3 regions of the Kitasatospora sp. NPDC098652 genome follow, and region 1 is predicted to be linked to each of the others. Evidence: riboswitches for the same ligand, from Rfam matches in the RefSeq annotation. Region 1 holds a riboswitch; each other region holds the start of a gene.
The links. Region 1 has a riboswitch for cobalamin ahead of ACIQWA_RS39380 (CoA-acylating methylmalonate-semialdehyde dehydrogenase). Riboswitches for the same ligand answer to the same signal wherever they lie in the genome.
Positions count from the first base shown of each region.

Region 2: another riboswitch for cobalamin. It lies ahead of ACIQWA_RS12315 (ribonucleoside-diphosphate reductase subunit alpha); the one in region 1 lies ahead of ACIQWA_RS39380 (CoA-acylating methylmalonate-semialdehyde dehydrogenase).
Region 3: another riboswitch for cobalamin. It lies ahead of ACIQWA_RS23395 (HoxN/HupN/NixA family nickel/cobalt transporter); the one in region 1 lies ahead of ACIQWA_RS39380 (CoA-acylating methylmalonate-semialdehyde dehydrogenase).

Region 1 covers NZ_JBIWAQ010000040.1:19,705-25,428, reverse strand. Annotated here, with positions in the region: gene ACIQWA_RS39385 (acyl-CoA dehydrogenase family protein) at 1-390, opposite strand, end outside; gene ACIQWA_RS39380 (CoA-acylating methylmalonate-semialdehyde dehydrogenase) at 387-1,886, opposite strand; cobalamin riboswitch at 2,097-2,288, opposite strand; gene ACIQWA_RS39375 (serine hydrolase domain-containing protein) at 2,376-3,569, opposite strand; gene ACIQWA_RS39370 (type 1 glutamine amidotransferase) at 3,711-4,433, opposite strand; gene ACIQWA_RS39365 (hypothetical protein) at 4,454-5,629, opposite strand.
Region 2 covers NZ_JBIWAQ010000004.1:353,051-358,774, reverse strand. Annotated here, with positions in the region: gene ACIQWA_RS12320 (ribonucleotide-diphosphate reductase subunit beta) at 1-789, opposite strand, end outside; gene ACIQWA_RS12315 (ribonucleoside-diphosphate reductase subunit alpha) at 789-3,194, opposite strand; cobalamin riboswitch at 3,387-3,519, opposite strand; gene ACIQWA_RS12310 (hypothetical protein) at 3,968-4,900, shown strand; gene ACIQWA_RS12305 (glycosyl hydrolase) at 5,040-5,724, shown strand, end outside.
Region 3 covers NZ_JBIWAQ010000011.1:41,167-46,890, reverse strand. Annotated here, with positions in the region: gene ACIQWA_RS23410 (regulator) at 1-891, shown strand, start outside; gene ACIQWA_RS23405 (hypothetical protein) at 1,083-2,645, opposite strand; gene ACIQWA_RS23400 (metalloregulator ArsR/SmtB family transcription factor) at 2,825-3,208, opposite strand; cobalamin riboswitch at 3,290-3,484, shown strand; gene ACIQWA_RS23395 (HoxN/HupN/NixA family nickel/cobalt transporter) at 3,516-4,640, shown strand; gene ACIQWA_RS23390 (EamA family transporter) at 4,650-5,519, opposite strand; gene ACIQWA_RS23385 (XRE family transcriptional regulator) at 5,717-5,724, shown strand, end outside.

The sequences.
Region 1 (5,724 bases):
CTCGGTGAGGCAGTAACTGCCCAACTGCTCGGCCGTGCAGAGCGCCGGCAGCCAGCGGGCACGCTGCGCCTCGGTCCCGTAGCGGTCCACCATCCAGCCGACCATGTTGTGGATGGACAGGTAGGCGGCGATCGACGGGCAGCCGGTCGCGAGCGCCTCGAAGGCGACCACCCCGTCCAGTCGGGAGAGTTCCGATCCGCCGACGTCCTCGCGCACGTACACACCGGCCAGGCCCACGTCCGCCGCCTTGCGCAGCACGTCGACCGGGAAGTGCTCGTCCCGGTCCCATGCCACCGCGTGCGGGGCGAGGTGCTCGTCGGCGAAGGCCCGGGTCGCCTCCGCGATGGCGCGCTGGTCGGCCGTCAGGTCACTTGCGTGCACCGTACTCATCCCATCGTCGGCATGGTGAAGCTCGCACCCTCCTTGACCCCGGAGGGCCAGCGCGAGGTGACGGTGCGGGTGCGGGTGTAGAAGCGGATCGAGTCCGGGCCGTGCTGGTTGAGGTCGCCGAAGCCGGAGCGCTTCCAGCCGCCGAAGGTGTGGTACGCGATCGGCACCGGGATCGGCACGTTGACCCCGACCATGCCGGTGTTCACCCGGCGGGCGAAGTCCCGGGCGGTGTCGCCGTCCCGGGTGTAGATGGCCACGCCGTTGCCGAACTCGTGCTCGCTCGGCAGCCGCAGCGCCTCCTCGTAGTCAGCGGCGCGGACCACGGTCAGGACCGGGCCGAAGATCTCCTCCCGGTAGATCCGCATGCCGGGGGTGACCCGGTCGAACAGCGAGGCGCCGAGGAAGTAGCCGTCCTCGTGGCCGGGAAGGCGGAAGTCCCTTCCATCCACGACGAGTTCGGCTCCCTCCCGGACTCCGAGATCCAGGTAGCCGCGGACCCGCGCCAGGGCGTCGCGGCCGACCAGCGGACCGAAGTCGGCCGCCGGGTCGTCCGAGCGGCCGACCTTCAAGGCGGCGATCCGCTCGACCAGCTTCGCCACCAGCGCGTCCGCGGTCTCCTCCCCGACCGGGACGGCGACCGAGATCGCCATGCAGCGTTCGCCGGCCGAGCCGTAGCCGGCGCCGACGAGGGCGTCGGCGGCCTGGTCGAGATCGGCATCCGGCATCACGATCATGTGGTTCTTCGCACCGCCGAAGCACTGGGCGCGCTTGCCGTGCGCTGCCGCGGTCGCGTAGACGTACTGGGCGATCGGGGTCGAGCCGACGAAGCCGAGCGCCTCGACCCGGGGGTCCTCCAGCAGCGTGCCCACGGCCTCCTTGTCGCCGTTGACGACGTTGAGCACGCCCGGGGGAAGCCCCGCTTCGAGGAAGAGCTCGGCCAGGCGCAGCGGCACCGAGGGGTCGCGCTCGGAGGGCTTGAGGACGAAGGCGTTGCCGCAGGCCAGCGCGGGCGCGGCCTTCCAGAGCGGGATCATCGCCGGGAAGTTGAACGGCGTGATGCCCGCGACCACGCCGAGTGGCTGGCGCATCGAGTAGACGTCGATGCCGGTGCCGGCGTTGTCGCTGAACTCGCCCTTCAACAGGTGCGGGATCCCGGCGGCGAACTCCACCACCTCCAGGCCGCGCTGGATGTCGCCGTGGGCGTCGGCCACGGTCTTGCCGTGCTCGGCGGAGAGCAGCCGGGCCAGGTCCTCCTTCTCCTGCTCGACCAGGTGCAGGAAGCGCAGCAGCACCCGCGCCCGCCGCTGCGGGTTCCAGGCGGCCCACTCGGGCTGGGCCTGCGCGGCGTCGGCGATCACCGCCTCGACCTCGGCCCGGTCGGCCAGCGGCACCCGGGCCTGCACCCGGCCGGTGTTGGGGTCGTACACGTCGCCGAACCGGCCGGACGTCCCGGCGACGCGCTTGCCGCCGACGAAATGGGTCAGTTCACGGACCATCGGTTCCTTCTCTCATCGTGGATGGGGAGAGGAGGAATGGAGAGACCGCCGCCACCGTCCGGGCGCACGGTCGTGCGCGCCTACGGCGGTCCGGCGATTGACGTCAGCGTCGGGGGAGCAGGTGTGCCCCGACGGTCAGCACGGCAGGGCAAGGGGCAGCGGAACGGGAAGGGCAGCCCGGAGTCATGCGTGTCGTCTCCATCCTCGTGGAAAACACGGACCACCCGCGGCCGGTATCCTGACTCCCGGATCCACGCCCGCCCCCAGGCCTTCCCGGCTGGCTGCCAGTGGCCGTCATCCACGAGGACGAACTCCCCGGTCACAGTGGCGGGACCGTGCCGGACTCACACCGGCTTCCCTGACACCGCGGACCTGCCATCGACCATATAGTCGGACGTCCTAGTAAGTCCAGAGGCCCGGGGCCCGAGGCGCGAGGCCTGCGGCGCGCCCTGCTGTCGTGACCTCCCCCGCGTCCCCCCGGGTCGCGTGTCAGGCCTGGTCGGAGGCGTCACCGTAGACGTTGTCGGGGCTGACCACCCGGGTGATGGCCCGGCCGAGCAGGGTGCTGGGGTTCTCGCCGTTCGAGGGGATGTCCGTGTTGAGCAGGATCACCATCGTCGCCTTCTGGGCGGGCAGGTAGACCGTCAGGCTCTGGTAGCCGGGCAGGGAGCCCGCGTGGCCGATCCACCCGTGGTTGATGTCGATGCCCAGCCCGTAGGCGTCGCCCGGCGCGCCGGTGGGCTGCGCGTCGAGGCGCTCCGCCTGGGTCTTCGGGGACAGTAGGCCGCCGGTCGCGACGTTCTCCGCCCAGGAGCGCATGTCGTCGAGGTCCGAGATCATCGCGCCGGCTGCCCAGCCCCAGCTCGGGTTGAAGTCCGTGGCGTCCGCCACCGTGCCGTCCGGCGTCATGTCGGTGTAGCCGTGGGCGTGCGGCAGCGGGAACTCCGCCGCCACCGGCAGGAAGGTGTGGTCCAGACCGCTCGGCCGCGTGATCAGGTCCCGGATCACGTCCCGCAAGGGGCGGTGGGTGACCTTCTCGACGACCAGGCCGAGCAGCACGGTGTTGGTGTTGGAGTAGTCGAACTGCGTGCCGGGCGGGAACTGGTTGGGATGCTCGAAAGCGATGTCGAGCAGCTCGTTCGGCGACCACTGGCGATGCGGCTCGGTCGTCAGCAGGTGCTGGAAACCCGCGTCCTTGCTGTAGGCGAACAGGCCGCTGCGCATGTCCGCGAGCTGACGCAGCGTGATGTGCTCTCCGTCGGGCACCCCGTCGACGTACCCGGAGATCGGGTCGTCCAGGCCGACCTCGCCGCGGTCGACGAGCTGGAGCAGCGCGGTGACGGTGAAGGTCTTGGTCTCGCTGCCGATCCGCATGTTGAGGTCGGTTCGCATCGGGGCGCAGTCGCTCGTGTCCGCGACGCCGAAGGCCCGTACGTAGCGCGGCTGTCCGGGCTTCCAGACGCCCACGATCACGCCGGGGACACCGGCGTCGGCGGCCGTCTGCCGGATCACCCGGTCCAGCTTCGCCGCGGTCGCTTCCCAGGACTGCGACGCGGCGGCCGGTTCCCTGGGGACCGGTACGGCCGCCGCGGGCGCGGCGATCGCGGGCAGGGAGGCTGCCAGGCAGGCAGAGATGGTCGTCACGGTGCGCAGCAGGGCAGATCGGCCCGTTCGGATAGGCATACGCCCCTGGATAGGTCGTTCCAGGCTTCTGCCCGCGGCACCGCACCGGCCCCCTGCGGACATTCATCCGAATGCCGTCGGGATCCCCGTGCATCGGGATCGCGGTGCGTCGGGATCGCCGTGCAGCGGACCCCGACGGTGTCAGCGCGTGATGCGGTCGATCACCAAGCGCTCGAAGAGGTCCTCGGGCAGTTCGTCCTGGTACTGCTCGACCGAGCGATGCGCCGCGGCCGGGTCGCCGTGCCAGCGGCTGATGACGTCCTCGTTGAAGTCGATCAGCCGACGCACGTCGTCCGGGGTCAGCTCGGGGTGGAACTGGCATCCGAAGACCCGCTCGCCGTAGCTCAGCGCCTGGACGGAGGTGTGCTCGTTGCGGTACTCGATCCGCACGCCGTGCACTTCCTCGATCTGCGGACTGATCGCCTGGTAGTGGAACGACGGCACGACGCCGACGCCCCGGCGGTCGCCGACCCGGTTCACCTCGGTCAGGCCGACCTCGATGCCCGAGGTGTCGATGATCGAACCCGGACGCAACGCCTCGGCGATCAGCTGCGAGCCCAGGCACACGCCGACCACCGCGGGGCCGGTGTCGCCGTCACGCCCGTTCGCGTCGGCGACGAGTTCCCCCATCAGCTTGACGGTCGCGCGCATCCACGCGGCGTCGGAGTGCACCGAGGTCTGGCCTCCGGTGAACACGTACGCCAAGGCCGGCTGTTGCCGTCGCGCGGTCAGCTCGGCCGCCTCGGTCACCAGGTCCAGGCGGCCGCAGCTCAGGCCGGCCCGGGTCAGCCGCTGCTCGATCCGGTCGGCGTAGTCGAGACCGTCGTAGATCAGCCCGTCCGCGACGCAGATCTGCACGTCCACCGGCACGATCCCCACCCCTCTTACTCGAAGAACCTCGACCACAGGTTGAGGGCCGAGTCGACGCACTGGACGAAGCTCAGGATAGCCACGATCGTCACTGCGAGGTTGACCTTCGTCACCCGGCGCAGCTGGTCGTGCTCCAGTTTGCGTTCCACCGCGCGCCGCGCCATGTCGAGCAGGGTGTCGGTGCGCTCGCGCACCTTTTCGGTCTCCCACGCCTCCAGGACACTGTCGCGCAGCTTGAGCACGTGGAAGTCGTAGCTGAACGTGGGCCGCACCAGCGCCTGGTAGTCGGCGCGCAGCCGTCGTTCCAGCGAGATGAGCAGTTCGGGGTCCTCGTTCAGTGCCATTTCGCGGACGATCCGTTCCGCGGCACTGGCGGAGCGTTCGAGCCGGGCGTAGTGCACGTTCAACTGACCGAGAAGGTGCTCGAGTTGGTCGAGCGTCTCGCCGGGGCCGTCCCGGGAGGCCAGCAGGAAGAAGGCGTATCCGGGGTAGAAGAACTCCTGCGGCCACGTCGATTCGGAGGGGATCGGTGCGGCGGAGCGGGGGTAGATCAGGTGCCGCAGCGCATCGGAGAGGGTCGCCCGGCCGGGTGCCGGGTGGGTGGTCCAGCCCGCGTAGGTGAGGTTGAAGTAGGGCAGGACCGTGGGACACGGCGGCCCCTGTCGGCACCGGTCGGACATCGCGGTGAGGGCCGGCAGCAGCTCGTCCCTGATACGCGTGGTCAGGTCGTCGCGGCCCTTCGGCCCGAAGCCGTCGATGAGCTGCTCCCGCTGCCTCCCGGTCCACCCCTCGACGACGCGCATGTGCACGGCCACCGACCCGTAGCCGTCCGGGAACAGGATGCCGGTGACATGCAGCTCCACCGGTAGCGCCGTCGTCTCCCGCACGATCGCCGTCAGCCGCGCGTCGAACTCCTCCGACCCGGCGAAGTGGGTGAGCAGGTCGACCGGCGGATTGCCGAAGGTGAGCGAGCCGCGCAGGAACTGGTCCAGGGACCGGTGCACCAGCGTGAGGCGCCCCTGCGGATCGAGTCGGCCGTCCGCCGGAACTGCGAAGTCCGGAGAGTCCGCGAGCGAGACCGGCCCGGGGAAGAAGGGCCCGGTCAGCAGGAGCAGGGCGTCGCCGCAGAAGTCGACGCCCGGCTCCGCAGGCGGCGGCGCGGCAGGCTCACGCGGATGCGGTATCAGCACTCCGCCCGGTAGTCCGGCCTTGTCCGGGACAGGTCCAGCGCCGTCCATGCGACCGCCCCCCAACGAATCGGGCATCTCCAGCCTTTGCCGACTTC
Region 2 (5,724 bases), on a different contig from region 1:
GCACAGGTCCTGGGCGAACTGGAGCTCGGCCGCGACGGCCTCCTCCAGCATCTCGGTGACCTGCTTGGCCATCTCCTCGTCGAAGAGGTCGGGCTCCTCCTCGCGCACGGTGTCCACGACGGACATCGCGAAGTCCATGTGCATGGACTCGTCGCGGAACACCCAGTTGGTGCCGGTGGCCAGACCGTGCAGCAGGCCACGGCTCCGGAACCAGTACACGTACGCGAACGCGCCGTAGAAGAACAGACCCTCGACGCAGGCCGCGAAGCAGATCAGGTTGAGCAGGAACGCCCGCCGGTCCTCCTTGGTCTGCAGCGAGTCGATGTGGTCGACGGCGTTCATGTACTTGAAGCAGAACTGGGCCTTCTGGTGGATGGAGGGGATGTTCTCCACCGCCGCGAAGGCCGCGTTGCGGTCCTCCGGGTCCGGAAGGTAGGTGTCCAGCAGCGTCAGGTAGAACTGGACGTGCACGGCCTCTTCGAACAGCTGCCGCGAGAGGTACAGCCGCGCCTCGGGCGAGTTGATGTGCTTGTAGAGGCTCAGCACCACGTTGTTGGCGACGATCGAGTCACCGGTCGCGAAGAACGCCACCAGGCGGCCGATCAGGTGGCGCTCGCCCTCGCTGAGCTTCGCCAGGTCGGCGACGTCGGAGTGCAGGTCCACCTCCTCGACGGTCCAGGTGTTCTTGATCGCGTCGCGGTACCGGTCGTAGAACGACGGGTAGCGCATCGGGCGCAGGGTCAGCTCGAAGCCGGGGTCGAGCAGCATCTTGCGGTCGTCGGCAGTCATTACTGGCAGGCCTCGCAGGACTCGGGGTTCTCCAGGGAGCAGGCCAGCGCGGCCTCTTCCTCGGGGGTGAGGGTCGGGGTGTTGACCGGCACGGGCGCGGCGGCACGGGCGGTGCCGGAGGCGGCCTGGGCGATCCGGGTCGCGGGGCGCGAGCGCAGGTAGTAGGTGGTCTTGAGACCGACCTTCCACGCGTAGGCGTACATCGAGCTGAGCTTGCCGATGGTCGGCGCCGCCATGAACAGGTTCAGCGACTGGCTCTGGTCCAGGTACGGCATGCGGGCCGCGGCCAGGTCGATCAGGGCGCGCTGCGGCAGCTCCCAGGCGGTGCGGTACAGCGACCGGACCTGCTCCGGCAGCCAACCCAGCTCCTGGACCGAGCCGTTGGCGTCGCGCAGGGCGTCGCGGGTCTGCTGGTCCCAGACGCCGAGCTCCTTGAGCTCGCGCACCAGGTACGGGTTGACCTGGAGGAACTCGCCGGAGAGGGTCTCGCGCTTGAACAGGTTGGACACCTGCGGCTCGATGCACTCGTAGACGCCGGCGATGGAGGCGATGGTCGCGGTCGGGGCGATCGCGAGCAGCAGCGAGTTGCGCAGGCCGGTCTCGGCGATGCGGGCACGCAGCGCCGTCCAGCGGTCGGTCCACTCCGGGGCGGCGCTCGGGAAGTGGTCGATGTGCAGCTCGCCGCGGGCGGCGCGGGTCTCGCCGTAGGCCTCGTGGCGGCCGAGCTGCTCGGCCAGGTCGGCGGAGCGCTCGTACGCGGTGAGCATGATGCGCTCGGCGATCAGCGTGGACAGGCGGGCGGCCTCGGCGGAGTCGAAGTCGATCCGCAGCTTGAAGAAGACGTCCTGGAGGCCCATCACGCCGAGGCCGACCGGGCGCCAGCGGGAGTTGGACGTACCGGCCTCGGTGGTCGGGTAGAAGTTGATGTCCACCACGCGGTCGAGGAAGGTGACGGCGGTGCGGACGGTGGCGTCGAGGCGCTCCCAGTCCATGGCGCCGAGCAGGTCGTCGGCCGTGGCACCGGGAGCCACGTGCGCGCCGAGGTTGACCGAGCCGAGGTTGCAGACGGCGGTCTCGGAGTCGTCCGTGACCTCCAGGATCTCGGTGCACAGGTTGGAGGAGTGCACCGTGCGGCCGGGCAGCGCGGTCTGGTTGGCGGCGCGGTTGGAGGCGTCCTTGAAGGTCATCCAGCCGTTGCCGGTCTGCGCGAGGGTGCGCATCATGCGGGCGTAGAGGGTCTGCGCCGGGATGGTGCGGACGGCCTTGCCGGCCAGCTCGGCCTTGCGGTAGGCCTCGTCGAACTCGGCGCCCCACAGGTCGACCAGCTCGGGGACGTCGGCGGGGGAGAACAGCGACCAGTCGGCGTTGGCGTTCACGCGGCGCATGAACTCGTCCGGGATCCAGTGGGCCAGGTTGAGGTTGTGGGTGCGGCGCGCCTCCTCACCGGTGTTGTCGCGGAGCTCCAGGAACTCCTCGATGTCGGCGTGCCAGGTCTCCAGGTACACGCAGGCCGCGCCCTTGCGGCGGCCGCCCTGGTTGACGGCGGCGACCGAGGAGTCGAGGGTGCGCAGGAACGGGACGATGCCGTTGGACTTGCCGTTGGTGCCGCGGATCAGGCTGCCGCGCGAGCGGATGCGCGAGTAGGACAGGCCGATGCCGCCGGCGTGCTTGGAGAGGCGGGCGATCTGCGCGTAGCGGTTGTAGATCGAGTCCAGGTTGTCCAGCGGCGAGTCCAGCAGGTAGCAGCTGGACATCTGCGGGTGCCGGGTGCCGGAGTTGAAGAGCGTCGGCGAGGAGGTGAGGTACTCCAGACGGCTCATCAGGCCGTACAGCTCGGACACCTCGCGCACCGACTGCTCGGAGTCGCCGACCGCCAGGCCGCAGGCGACGCGGAGCAGGAAGTGCTGCGGGGTCTCGATCACCTTGCGGGTGATCGGGTGGCGCAGCAGGTAGCGGGACTGGACGGTGCGCAGGCCGAAGTACTCGAAGCGGTCGTCGCCCTTGGTGTCGATGAGCGCGTTCAGGGCGTCGGCGTGCTTGGCGACGAAGGCCGCGGTGGTGTCGCCGATCAGGCCCTCGGCGTGGCCGACGGCGATCGAGGCGGAGAAGGAGGTCGAGCCCTGGCTGTTCGCCTCGTCGACGATCTCCAGGGCGAGCAGGCGGGCGGCCAGCTTCGAGTACTGGGGGTCCTCGGCGATCATCGACGCGGCGGCGTCCACGGCCAGCCCGCGCAGCTCGGCGAAGTCCGAGCCGGCGTGGCGGCCGCGCAGCGCGGCGGCGGCGACATGGCCGGGGTCGACCTCGGTGAGGTCGGCGCTGCGGTCGGTGAGCAGCCGCAGGAGAGCACCGCCGGGGTCGGAGACCGTCGGGTCGGTGAAGGCGGTACCGGAGCCCTGGGCGGGCAGGGTGACTGAGGCAGCGGTGGTCAAGGCGCTCTCTCCTGGCGGCGATCGTGCGGCGGTGATCGGGGTCACCCGGGCCGATCTGGGCAGGGGAGCACGGCGCGGACGCAGGAGCGCCGCGCGAGGTGTCTCCCCGGCCCGCCCGCGAGGCCCGGAGGGGTGGTGCTGGGTGCCGGCGCGGCCTCTGCGGGAGGGCCGTGGCGCACGCTGTTCGGCAGGTACTCGGACTCGCGGTACGGCTGCTGGAGCCGCCCGCACACCGCTGCGGGGCAGTCCCGGATTCCCACCGGGTTCCCCTGCATCGACAGCAGAAGCGAGCATACATGTAGTGGTGTCTCCTCGATGCGACACCACATGTAGTGCGGCGTGGTGTGTTGTCGCGATGACGGGTTGTGCCCGGGCCGGTGGCGGTTCGTGGTCGTCCGAGGCCCGGAAGCACGCTCCGGACGTGTCGCGGCCGCCCGCCGGACGCCTCGGATCCGGGCGTCGGACACCCGGGGCCGGCGCGCCGGGCGTCCGGGTTTCGATACGGAACGGTCACCGGGCCGAGGGACGGTGAGGGTGATGCCCTACGATCTGGGCGCATGAGCGACGGAACTGGTGTACCTGGGCACGGGCCGCAGGGGACGCCTCCCGCCGGGTCGGGGGGCGCACAGAATCAGCAGCCGGTGGGGCCGGGTCCGGTGCCGCCGCCGGGCGGTGGTTTCGGCCCGCCGCCGGCCTCGTACGGACCGGTGGCGCCGGCCGCGCAGCCGTTCTCCCAGCCCGTCCCGCCGGTGCCCCAGCCGGTTCAGCCGCCGGCTCCGCAGCCGCAGTGGCAGCAGCCTCCGCAGCAGTCGGGTCCTCCGCAGCAGCCGGTCGCGCCTCAGCAGCCGGTCCCGCCGCAGCGCGTCGAGCCGGACTGGGCGGCGCTGGCGGACCGCAACGAGGCCGAGAGCAGGCGCAAGCGCCGGGTGAAGATCATCGGCAGCGCGGTGGCCGTCGTCCTGGTGGGCGGTCTGGTCGCGGGCGGAGTGCTGCTGTTCGGGAAGAAGGACGACCCGGCCAAGCCCGGCGGCGGTGCGGTCGCGACCGCGCCCGCCTCGGTCAAGCCGACCCCCGGCCCGTCGAACGGCGGCGCGACCCCGGGCGGGCAGCCGGACGACCCGTCGAAGCCGATCTGGGAGGCCGCCACCGACCCGGCGCCGCAGGATGCGGGGGCACTGTTCTCCGCGCTGCAGGTGACGGTCAACGGCGTGTCCTGGAACCGGACCGTGGTCTCGCTGGACCAGCCCTGCTGGGACGGCAACTCCACCACCGGCGGGCTCGGCAAGGTCCTCGGGGACCAGGGCTGCCAGAAGGTGCTCCGGGCGACGTACGTCTCCGGCGACAGCGCGGTGACCGTCGGCGTCGCGGTCTTCGACCACAAGATCCAGGCCGAGACGGCGATCAAGAACTACACCGGGCAGCTCAAGGGCCTGCCCGCGCCGGGCGCCCCGGCGTTCTGTGCCAACCCCGGCTGCACCGGCACGCACAGCAGCCTGGGCCGGTACGCCTACTTCACCGTCGAGGGCTCGGCGAAGGGCGGCAACGCCCCTGATGCCACCGCGACCGCGGCGGCCTCCGGGTTCGCCGAGCACGTGAAGGCCCAGCTGCTCCAGCGGGCCAAGGCGGCGGGCTCGGCCACGCCGGGTTCGCAGGGCACGCCGACGGCCGCCGCGACCGGCTGACCCGCTGTGACACCCCGGTCCCGGCGGACCTGTGCGCCGGGACCGGGGGAGTGTGGCAGGCTCTCGTCGGAGTCATTCGTACGCGTGTTCCGGTTGCGTCCGTGGGGGTCGGCGCCGGCGAGAAACCGGAGGAGCGGTCGTGGCCCTGCCCAGAGCCCTGCGCGGTAAGCCGGCCGTCCTGGCCGCAGCCGGCGTCGTGGTCGCCGCCGGCAGTCTCGTGCTGCTGGACCGCGACGACCGGACCGAGGTCGGACTGCCCATTCGGGTGCCGGTGTCGGTCGGCGCCCCCGGCCGGACCCTGCCGCCGGACGTGGGCCGGGACCTGCTGGCCCGGGATCCGCAGGCCTCGCCGAACGCCCGCGCCGTCCAGCAGTTCCTCGCGGACCTGGAGGCCCAGGCCCGCACCGGGCACAGCGGCGGCACGGTGATCGGCCAGCACGTCGAGGCGCACAACGAGCGCAACAACCCCGAGTACGGCGACTATCGGGGCACCAAGCAGGTCGGTTACTACTACAAGAAGGCCGCCGACATCACCGGCCGGCTGCCCGGCTTCATGGAGACCGACCTCGGCCCCGGCTACGGCCAGAACGCCTGGGGCGTCGGCAACCCGCGTTCCTACTCGGCCGGCCGCTGGCCCACCTGCCGCGCCGGCTGGCAGTACACCGACGACGCCGTCGACCTGATGACCGCCGTCTGGTCCGGCCACCCGCGCGCCGACGACGGCACCTACGACGGCTCCGGTGTCCAGCAGAACTGCGACGGCAGCACCACCGCACTGCCGGACAACGGCGGGGCCCCGGCCGGGATCGTCGGCATGTCCTTCC
Region 3 (5,724 bases), on a different contig from region 1:
GTCGGGTACTTCCGTGGCCGGGCCGCGCTGGCGGACACCCTGGTGCTCGGGGACCGTTTCCGGCTCCAGGAGCGCAGCGGTGAGGGGCTGCCCGGGTTCACCGACAAGAAGAGCGCGCTCGGGTGGCTGCGGGCCGAGCGGGCCGATCTGCGGGAGGTCGTCCGTGCGGCGGCGGAGCAGGGTTGGCACGGCGAGGTCTGGCGGCTGTGCGAGTCGCTCTGGGCCCTCTACCACAGCGACAAGAACTACGGGGACTGGATCGAGACCCACCGGCTCGGCGTGGAGTCGGCGCAGTGGGACAACCGCCCGGACGCGGTGATCCGCATGCGCAACCAACTCGCGCGGGCGCATTACGAGTTGAAGGAGTACCCGCTGGCCGTCGAGCAGGTCGCGATGGCGTCGGAGATCCTGCCGCTCGTCGACGAGCCGCGGCTGAGCGGCGTGCTGTACGAGACCGACGGTCTGCTCTGTCTGGCCGACGGGCGTCCGGAGCGTGCGGTGGAGCGGTTCGTCCTGGCCAGGGAGGCCAACGAGGGCGATCCGCACGGCGAGGTCGTGCAGGACTACAACATCGCCCAGGCCCTGATCGCGGCCGGGCGGGCGGCCGAGGCGATCGGTGTGCTGGACGGGGCGGCGGCGACCGCCGAGCGCACCGACGACGAGCCGATGCTGATGCGGCTGCCGCTGGTGCGGGCCCGTGCGTACCGCGGCCTGGGGGACCTGGAGTCGGCCGTCCGGTGCGCGGAGGAGTGCGTGCGACGGGCGGCGGAGCTCGGCCAGCTCGCCAAGGAGCGGGAGGCGCACCGACTGCTGCTCTCGCTCGCGGAGGAGCTCGGGGACGCCACGCTCGCGGCGCGCAGCCGGGCTTGGTTGGGAGAGCCGGAGGCCTAGGGCGTGTCTGACAATTCCCGCCGGGCGCGCGACGCCGGGGCACGCACCTCGCCGCGTTGTCGTCAGTCGCCGATGCTCCGCATGGACTCCCTCCTCCGCCTTGCGATGCACGCACCCCAACGCCGCGCGCTGATCCGACGCGAATTGTCAGACACGCCCTAGGCGGGCCGTGCCGGGAAGGGCACCTGGGTCTAGGCCGGCCGTGCTGTGAAGGCCACCCGGGTCAGGTGGGTTCCGGTGCGGATGGTGAGGCCGTGGTCGGGCAGCAGGGCCGGCTCGCCGCCGTCGGCGAGCCACAGGACGAGCGCGGAGCCCAGCAGGAGCGGGTCCAGGAGCGGTTCGGTGGTGCCCCAGGCTTCCTCGGCCTGTGCCTCCAGGAGCAGGCCGTCGGGCAGCCGGACCAGATGGCGGGCCTCACCGAGGGCGGCCACCAGCACGCCGGCGCTCGGCCAGTCGGCCGAGGCCTCGGCGAGCCAGTGCTCGGCGGGCCGTTCGGCCCGGATCGTGGTGCGGGCCAGGACCTCCGCCGTGAACTTCAGTTCTCGGACGGGTTCCTCGGTGCTCGCGACGTGGAAGCCACGGGGGCGGTGGTGCTCGGGGACGACGATCGGGAACCGGCGGAGGCTGACCTCGCTGCCCCGGCATTCGCCCTCGACGTCGTAGGCCGTCGGCGACTCGGCGGGTAGCGGGACGGGTGCCGGGTAGGGCGGCAGGTCCGGGGCCTTGGCCGGCCGGTCGACGGCCGGCAGGAAGTCGTGCAGCAGGGTGGCCAGGAGCTCGCCGGAACGACCGCGTCGGCCGAGCGAGCGGTCGGTGATCGACTGCAGTGAGGCCGGATCGTGTTTCGCCATGGCCTGTTCGATCTGGGCCAGCAGGTCGCTGTGCGGATCGAGCGCGGGTGCGGCCTGGCCGAAGGCGTAGGTGGGGGACCGCGGGTCGAGTTCGGCGGCGCCGCTGGTGACGAGCAGGGTCGGGTGCCGCAGGGCCGCACCGTAGAAGGAGACCGAGCCGTGGTCGCCGATCAGGCAGTCGGCGGCGACGACGGTGGCCTGCCAGCCCTGGTGCGGTGGGATGAGCCGCAGGCCGGAGCGGGTGGCGGCGGCGAGGATCGCCTCCGGGTCGTGCTTGGCCCAGATGTTGGGGTGCAGGATCACCGCCACGGTGTACTCGTCGGCCGGGAGCTGGGCGATGAGCGAGGACGGGAGGTCGAGGGCGTGGGCGAATAACGAGTGTTCGCTCCAGGTGGAGTTGACCACGACCAGGCGCCGTCCGTCGACGGCGCCGAGCGCTGCGCGGTAGCGGTCCCGGGAGTCCGCGCTGTGCTGCATCCGGTCGTGGCAGAGGTCGCCGACCTCCCGGGCGCGGGGGAGGGCCTCGGGGCACCAGTCCGCCAGCCGGCCGAACTGTTCGGAGTGGGTGAGGCCGACGACGCTGGGGAACACCCGCCGCCGGTAGGTGAGTTCCCGCCGGGAGAGGCCGGCGGCGCTGACCGGGTCGCCGGTGGACTCGGTGACCAGCCGGTTGTACCCGGCGCCGTGCGGGAGGACGACGAGCGGCGCGTGCAGCCGGTGCATGGAGGCGTGGACGGCGCAGGCGACGGCAAGGTCGAACTCGTACCGGACGGCCTCCTTCCAGGGCAGCACGGTGATGTTGCCGGGCAGGGTGCGGAGGTAGTCGTCGAGTCCGGTGGCGAACTCCGAGCCGGGGTTGACGGTGATGTAGAACCTGATGCCGTCCTGACCACGCAGCAGCATGAGCACGTCGAGAACCCGGGTGGCCGAGGTGAGCGTGCGGGCGACGGCGAGGACGCGCGCCGTGACCGGTCGGGAATCCCAGCGTGAGTCGTCGGGCCAAGGCCGAGGCCGGAGGCGAATCAGCACACGAAGATCGTACTCATCCCCCCGCGCCCCCGGCGTGGTTTGCCGAGTGTCGGTCAGCCCGCCGCCGCGGCGGGCTCCTCGTGGTCGGCGGCGGCGCATTCGTCGAGGAGGGGGCGCATGGCGTCGTCCACGAGCCGGTAGCGCACCACGCGTCCGTCCTTGTCTCCGGTGACCACTCCCGCCGTGCGGAGCAGCCGCAGGGCCTGGGAGACGGCCGGGTCGCGCATGCCGGTGGCGACCGCCAGGTCGCTGACGGCGAGCGGCCCGGCCCGGTGGAGGGCGAGCAGCAGGGCGAGCCGGCCGGGGTCGGCGAGCAGGGAGAACCGCTCGGCCCAGGACCGGACGTGCTCGGTGTCACCGATGGCGGCGATGGCTTCGCAGACCCGGTGTCCGTCGATGGTGCGGTGGCCCGCGCGGTCGGCCGGTACGAGATGCATGCGGACATTCTGGCAGCTCACGACCTGTGATCCTGGACACCTGCACAGGTGCGCAACCTTGCGAGGGTGCGGTCCTGCCCCTACGGTGTTCCCCGCCGTGGTGCTCGGGAATACCGGTGACGGACCTTCGACAGGTCCTGCTCCGGAGCGGCCCTCGCCACTGTGATCGGGGGAGAGAAGTCCGGACCCACATGCCACTGGGCGCTTCGTGCGCCTGGGAAGGCGGGTCCGGAAGCCCCGTAAGCCAGGAGACCGGCCACGGCATCTCACGAAGTCATTCCACGAGGTGCTGGAGCGTGATCCGAAGATGACCCTGCCCGAAACCGCCGCGCCCGCCGAGGCGGACCCCGCCCCCTCCGTACTGCCCACCTTCCGGTGGAAGCGCGAGGACACCGTCCGTACCGCCGGGCTGATGGGGGTGATCCTGGCCATGCACGTGGTGGCCTTCGGGACCCTCATCTTCCTGGTCGCGCCGCACAACTACGCCGTCGGCACCCAGGTCTTCGGGGTGGGCCTGGGCATCACCGCCTACACCCTCGGCATGCGGCACGCCTTCGACGCCGACCACATCGCGGTGATCGACAACACCACCCGCAAGCTGATGGCGGACGGCAAGCGGCCGGTCTCGGTCGGGTTCTGGTTCGCCCTCGGCCACTCCTCGATGGTGGTCATCATGGCCGCCCTGGTGGCGGGCGGTGCCCAGCTGGCGAACACCCTGATGGACGACGACTCGGCCACCCACAAGTGGCTCGGGGTGGTCGGCACCACGGCCTCCGGCGCCTTCCTCTACCTGATCGGCGCGCTCAACCTGGCGGCGCTGCTCGGCATCCTCAAGGTGTTCCGCTCGATGCGGGCCGGGCAGTTCGACGAGTCGGAGCTGGAGGCGCACCTCGACTCGCGCGGCTTCATGGCCCGGATCCTGAACCGGGCTACCCGCTCGATCACCCGGCCCGGGCAGATGTTCCCGGTCGGCATGGTGCTGGGCCTGGGCTTCGACACCGCGACCGAGGTCACCCTGATGGTGATGGCCGGTTCGGGCGCGGCGGCCGGGCTGCCCTGGTACGCGATCGTCTGCCTGCCGCTGCTGTTCGCGGCCGGGATGAGCCTGTTCGACACCCTGGACGGGACGTTCATGAACTTCGCGTACCAGTGGGCCTTCTCCAACCCGGTGCGCAAGGTGTACTACAACCTGACCATCACCGGGCTGTCGATCGCGGTGGCCTTCATCATCGGCACCATCGAACTGGTCGGCGTGCTGCACGAGAAGCTCGACCTGACCGACCCGGTGACCGGGTTCATCGCGGACATCTCGCTGGACAACGTCGGCTACGCGATCGCCGGGCTGTTCGTGGTGGTGTGGGCGATCGCCATCGGGTACTGGAAGCTGGCGGGCGTCGAGAAGCGCTGGACTCCCGCGCAGCAGCAGCAGTAGCGGTCGGGGTCACGCTGCCGCGAGCAGCAGCGTGCCCGCCACGGCGAGCCCGGCGCCGACCACCTGGACCGGGCGCAGCCGCTCCTTCAACACCCCGCGCGCCAGCAGCGCGGTGACCACCGGGTAGAGCGAGGCCAGTACGGCGGCCACCGCCGCCGAGCCGCCGTGCGAGGCCGTCGCGTAGGCGGCGTTGCCGGCCACGTCGAGCAGCCCCACGGCGGTGAGCAGCGGCAGCCGGGCGCGCAGCCCGGGCAGCAGTCCGCCGCCGGCGGTGCCACGCAGCGAGTACACGCCACGCAGCGAGTACAGCAGCGCGGCGCCGCCGACCGCGATGTTGACCAGCCGCTGGACGCACAGCACCAGCAGCAGCCCGCCGCCGGCCGAGGCCTGGGCGAGCAGGGACATGTTGGCGCCGAAGCCGAAGGCGGCGGCCAGGGTGAGCAGCAGGGCGGTACGGGCGGCGGCCGGTCCGCCGCGTTCGGGCCCGCCGGCCAGCACCACGCCGGCCACCGCCACCGCGATCCCGGCCAGCTGCGCCGGGCCGGGCCGCTCGCCGAGCGCGAGCCCGAGGCCGACCGGGACGGCGACGCCCACGGTGGCCAGCGGGGAGACCACGCCCATCGGGCCGAGGGCGAGCGCCCGGTAGAAGGCGAGCATCGCGAACGGGCCGATCACCCCGGCGGCGACGGCGTACCAGAGGGCCGGGGAGGCGTCGGCCCAGCCGCCGGTGGCCAGCACCGCGAGTACCAGTACGGCGGCGGCCGTGGCCTGGGAGACGACCACGACGGCGAGCGCGGGCAGTCGGCGGGTGAGGATGCCGCCGCCGAAGTCGCCGAGGCCGGTGAGCAGGCTGGCGGCGAGGGCGAGCAGGGCGGTCACCGGAGCGCCCCGGGGCTCACGGCGTGCGGGGTCGAGGCCCGGGGGGCCGGGGCGCGGGGGATCGAGGACAGCACAATGCACTCCGAAGTACAGTCGGATGGACTTGTTGCCGGAACGGCAGCGTAGTGCACAAAACTGAACTCGGCCGAACACTATTCTGTACTTCTCGTACGGTGAGACACCGGAGGACTGCCCGCGTGCCGGA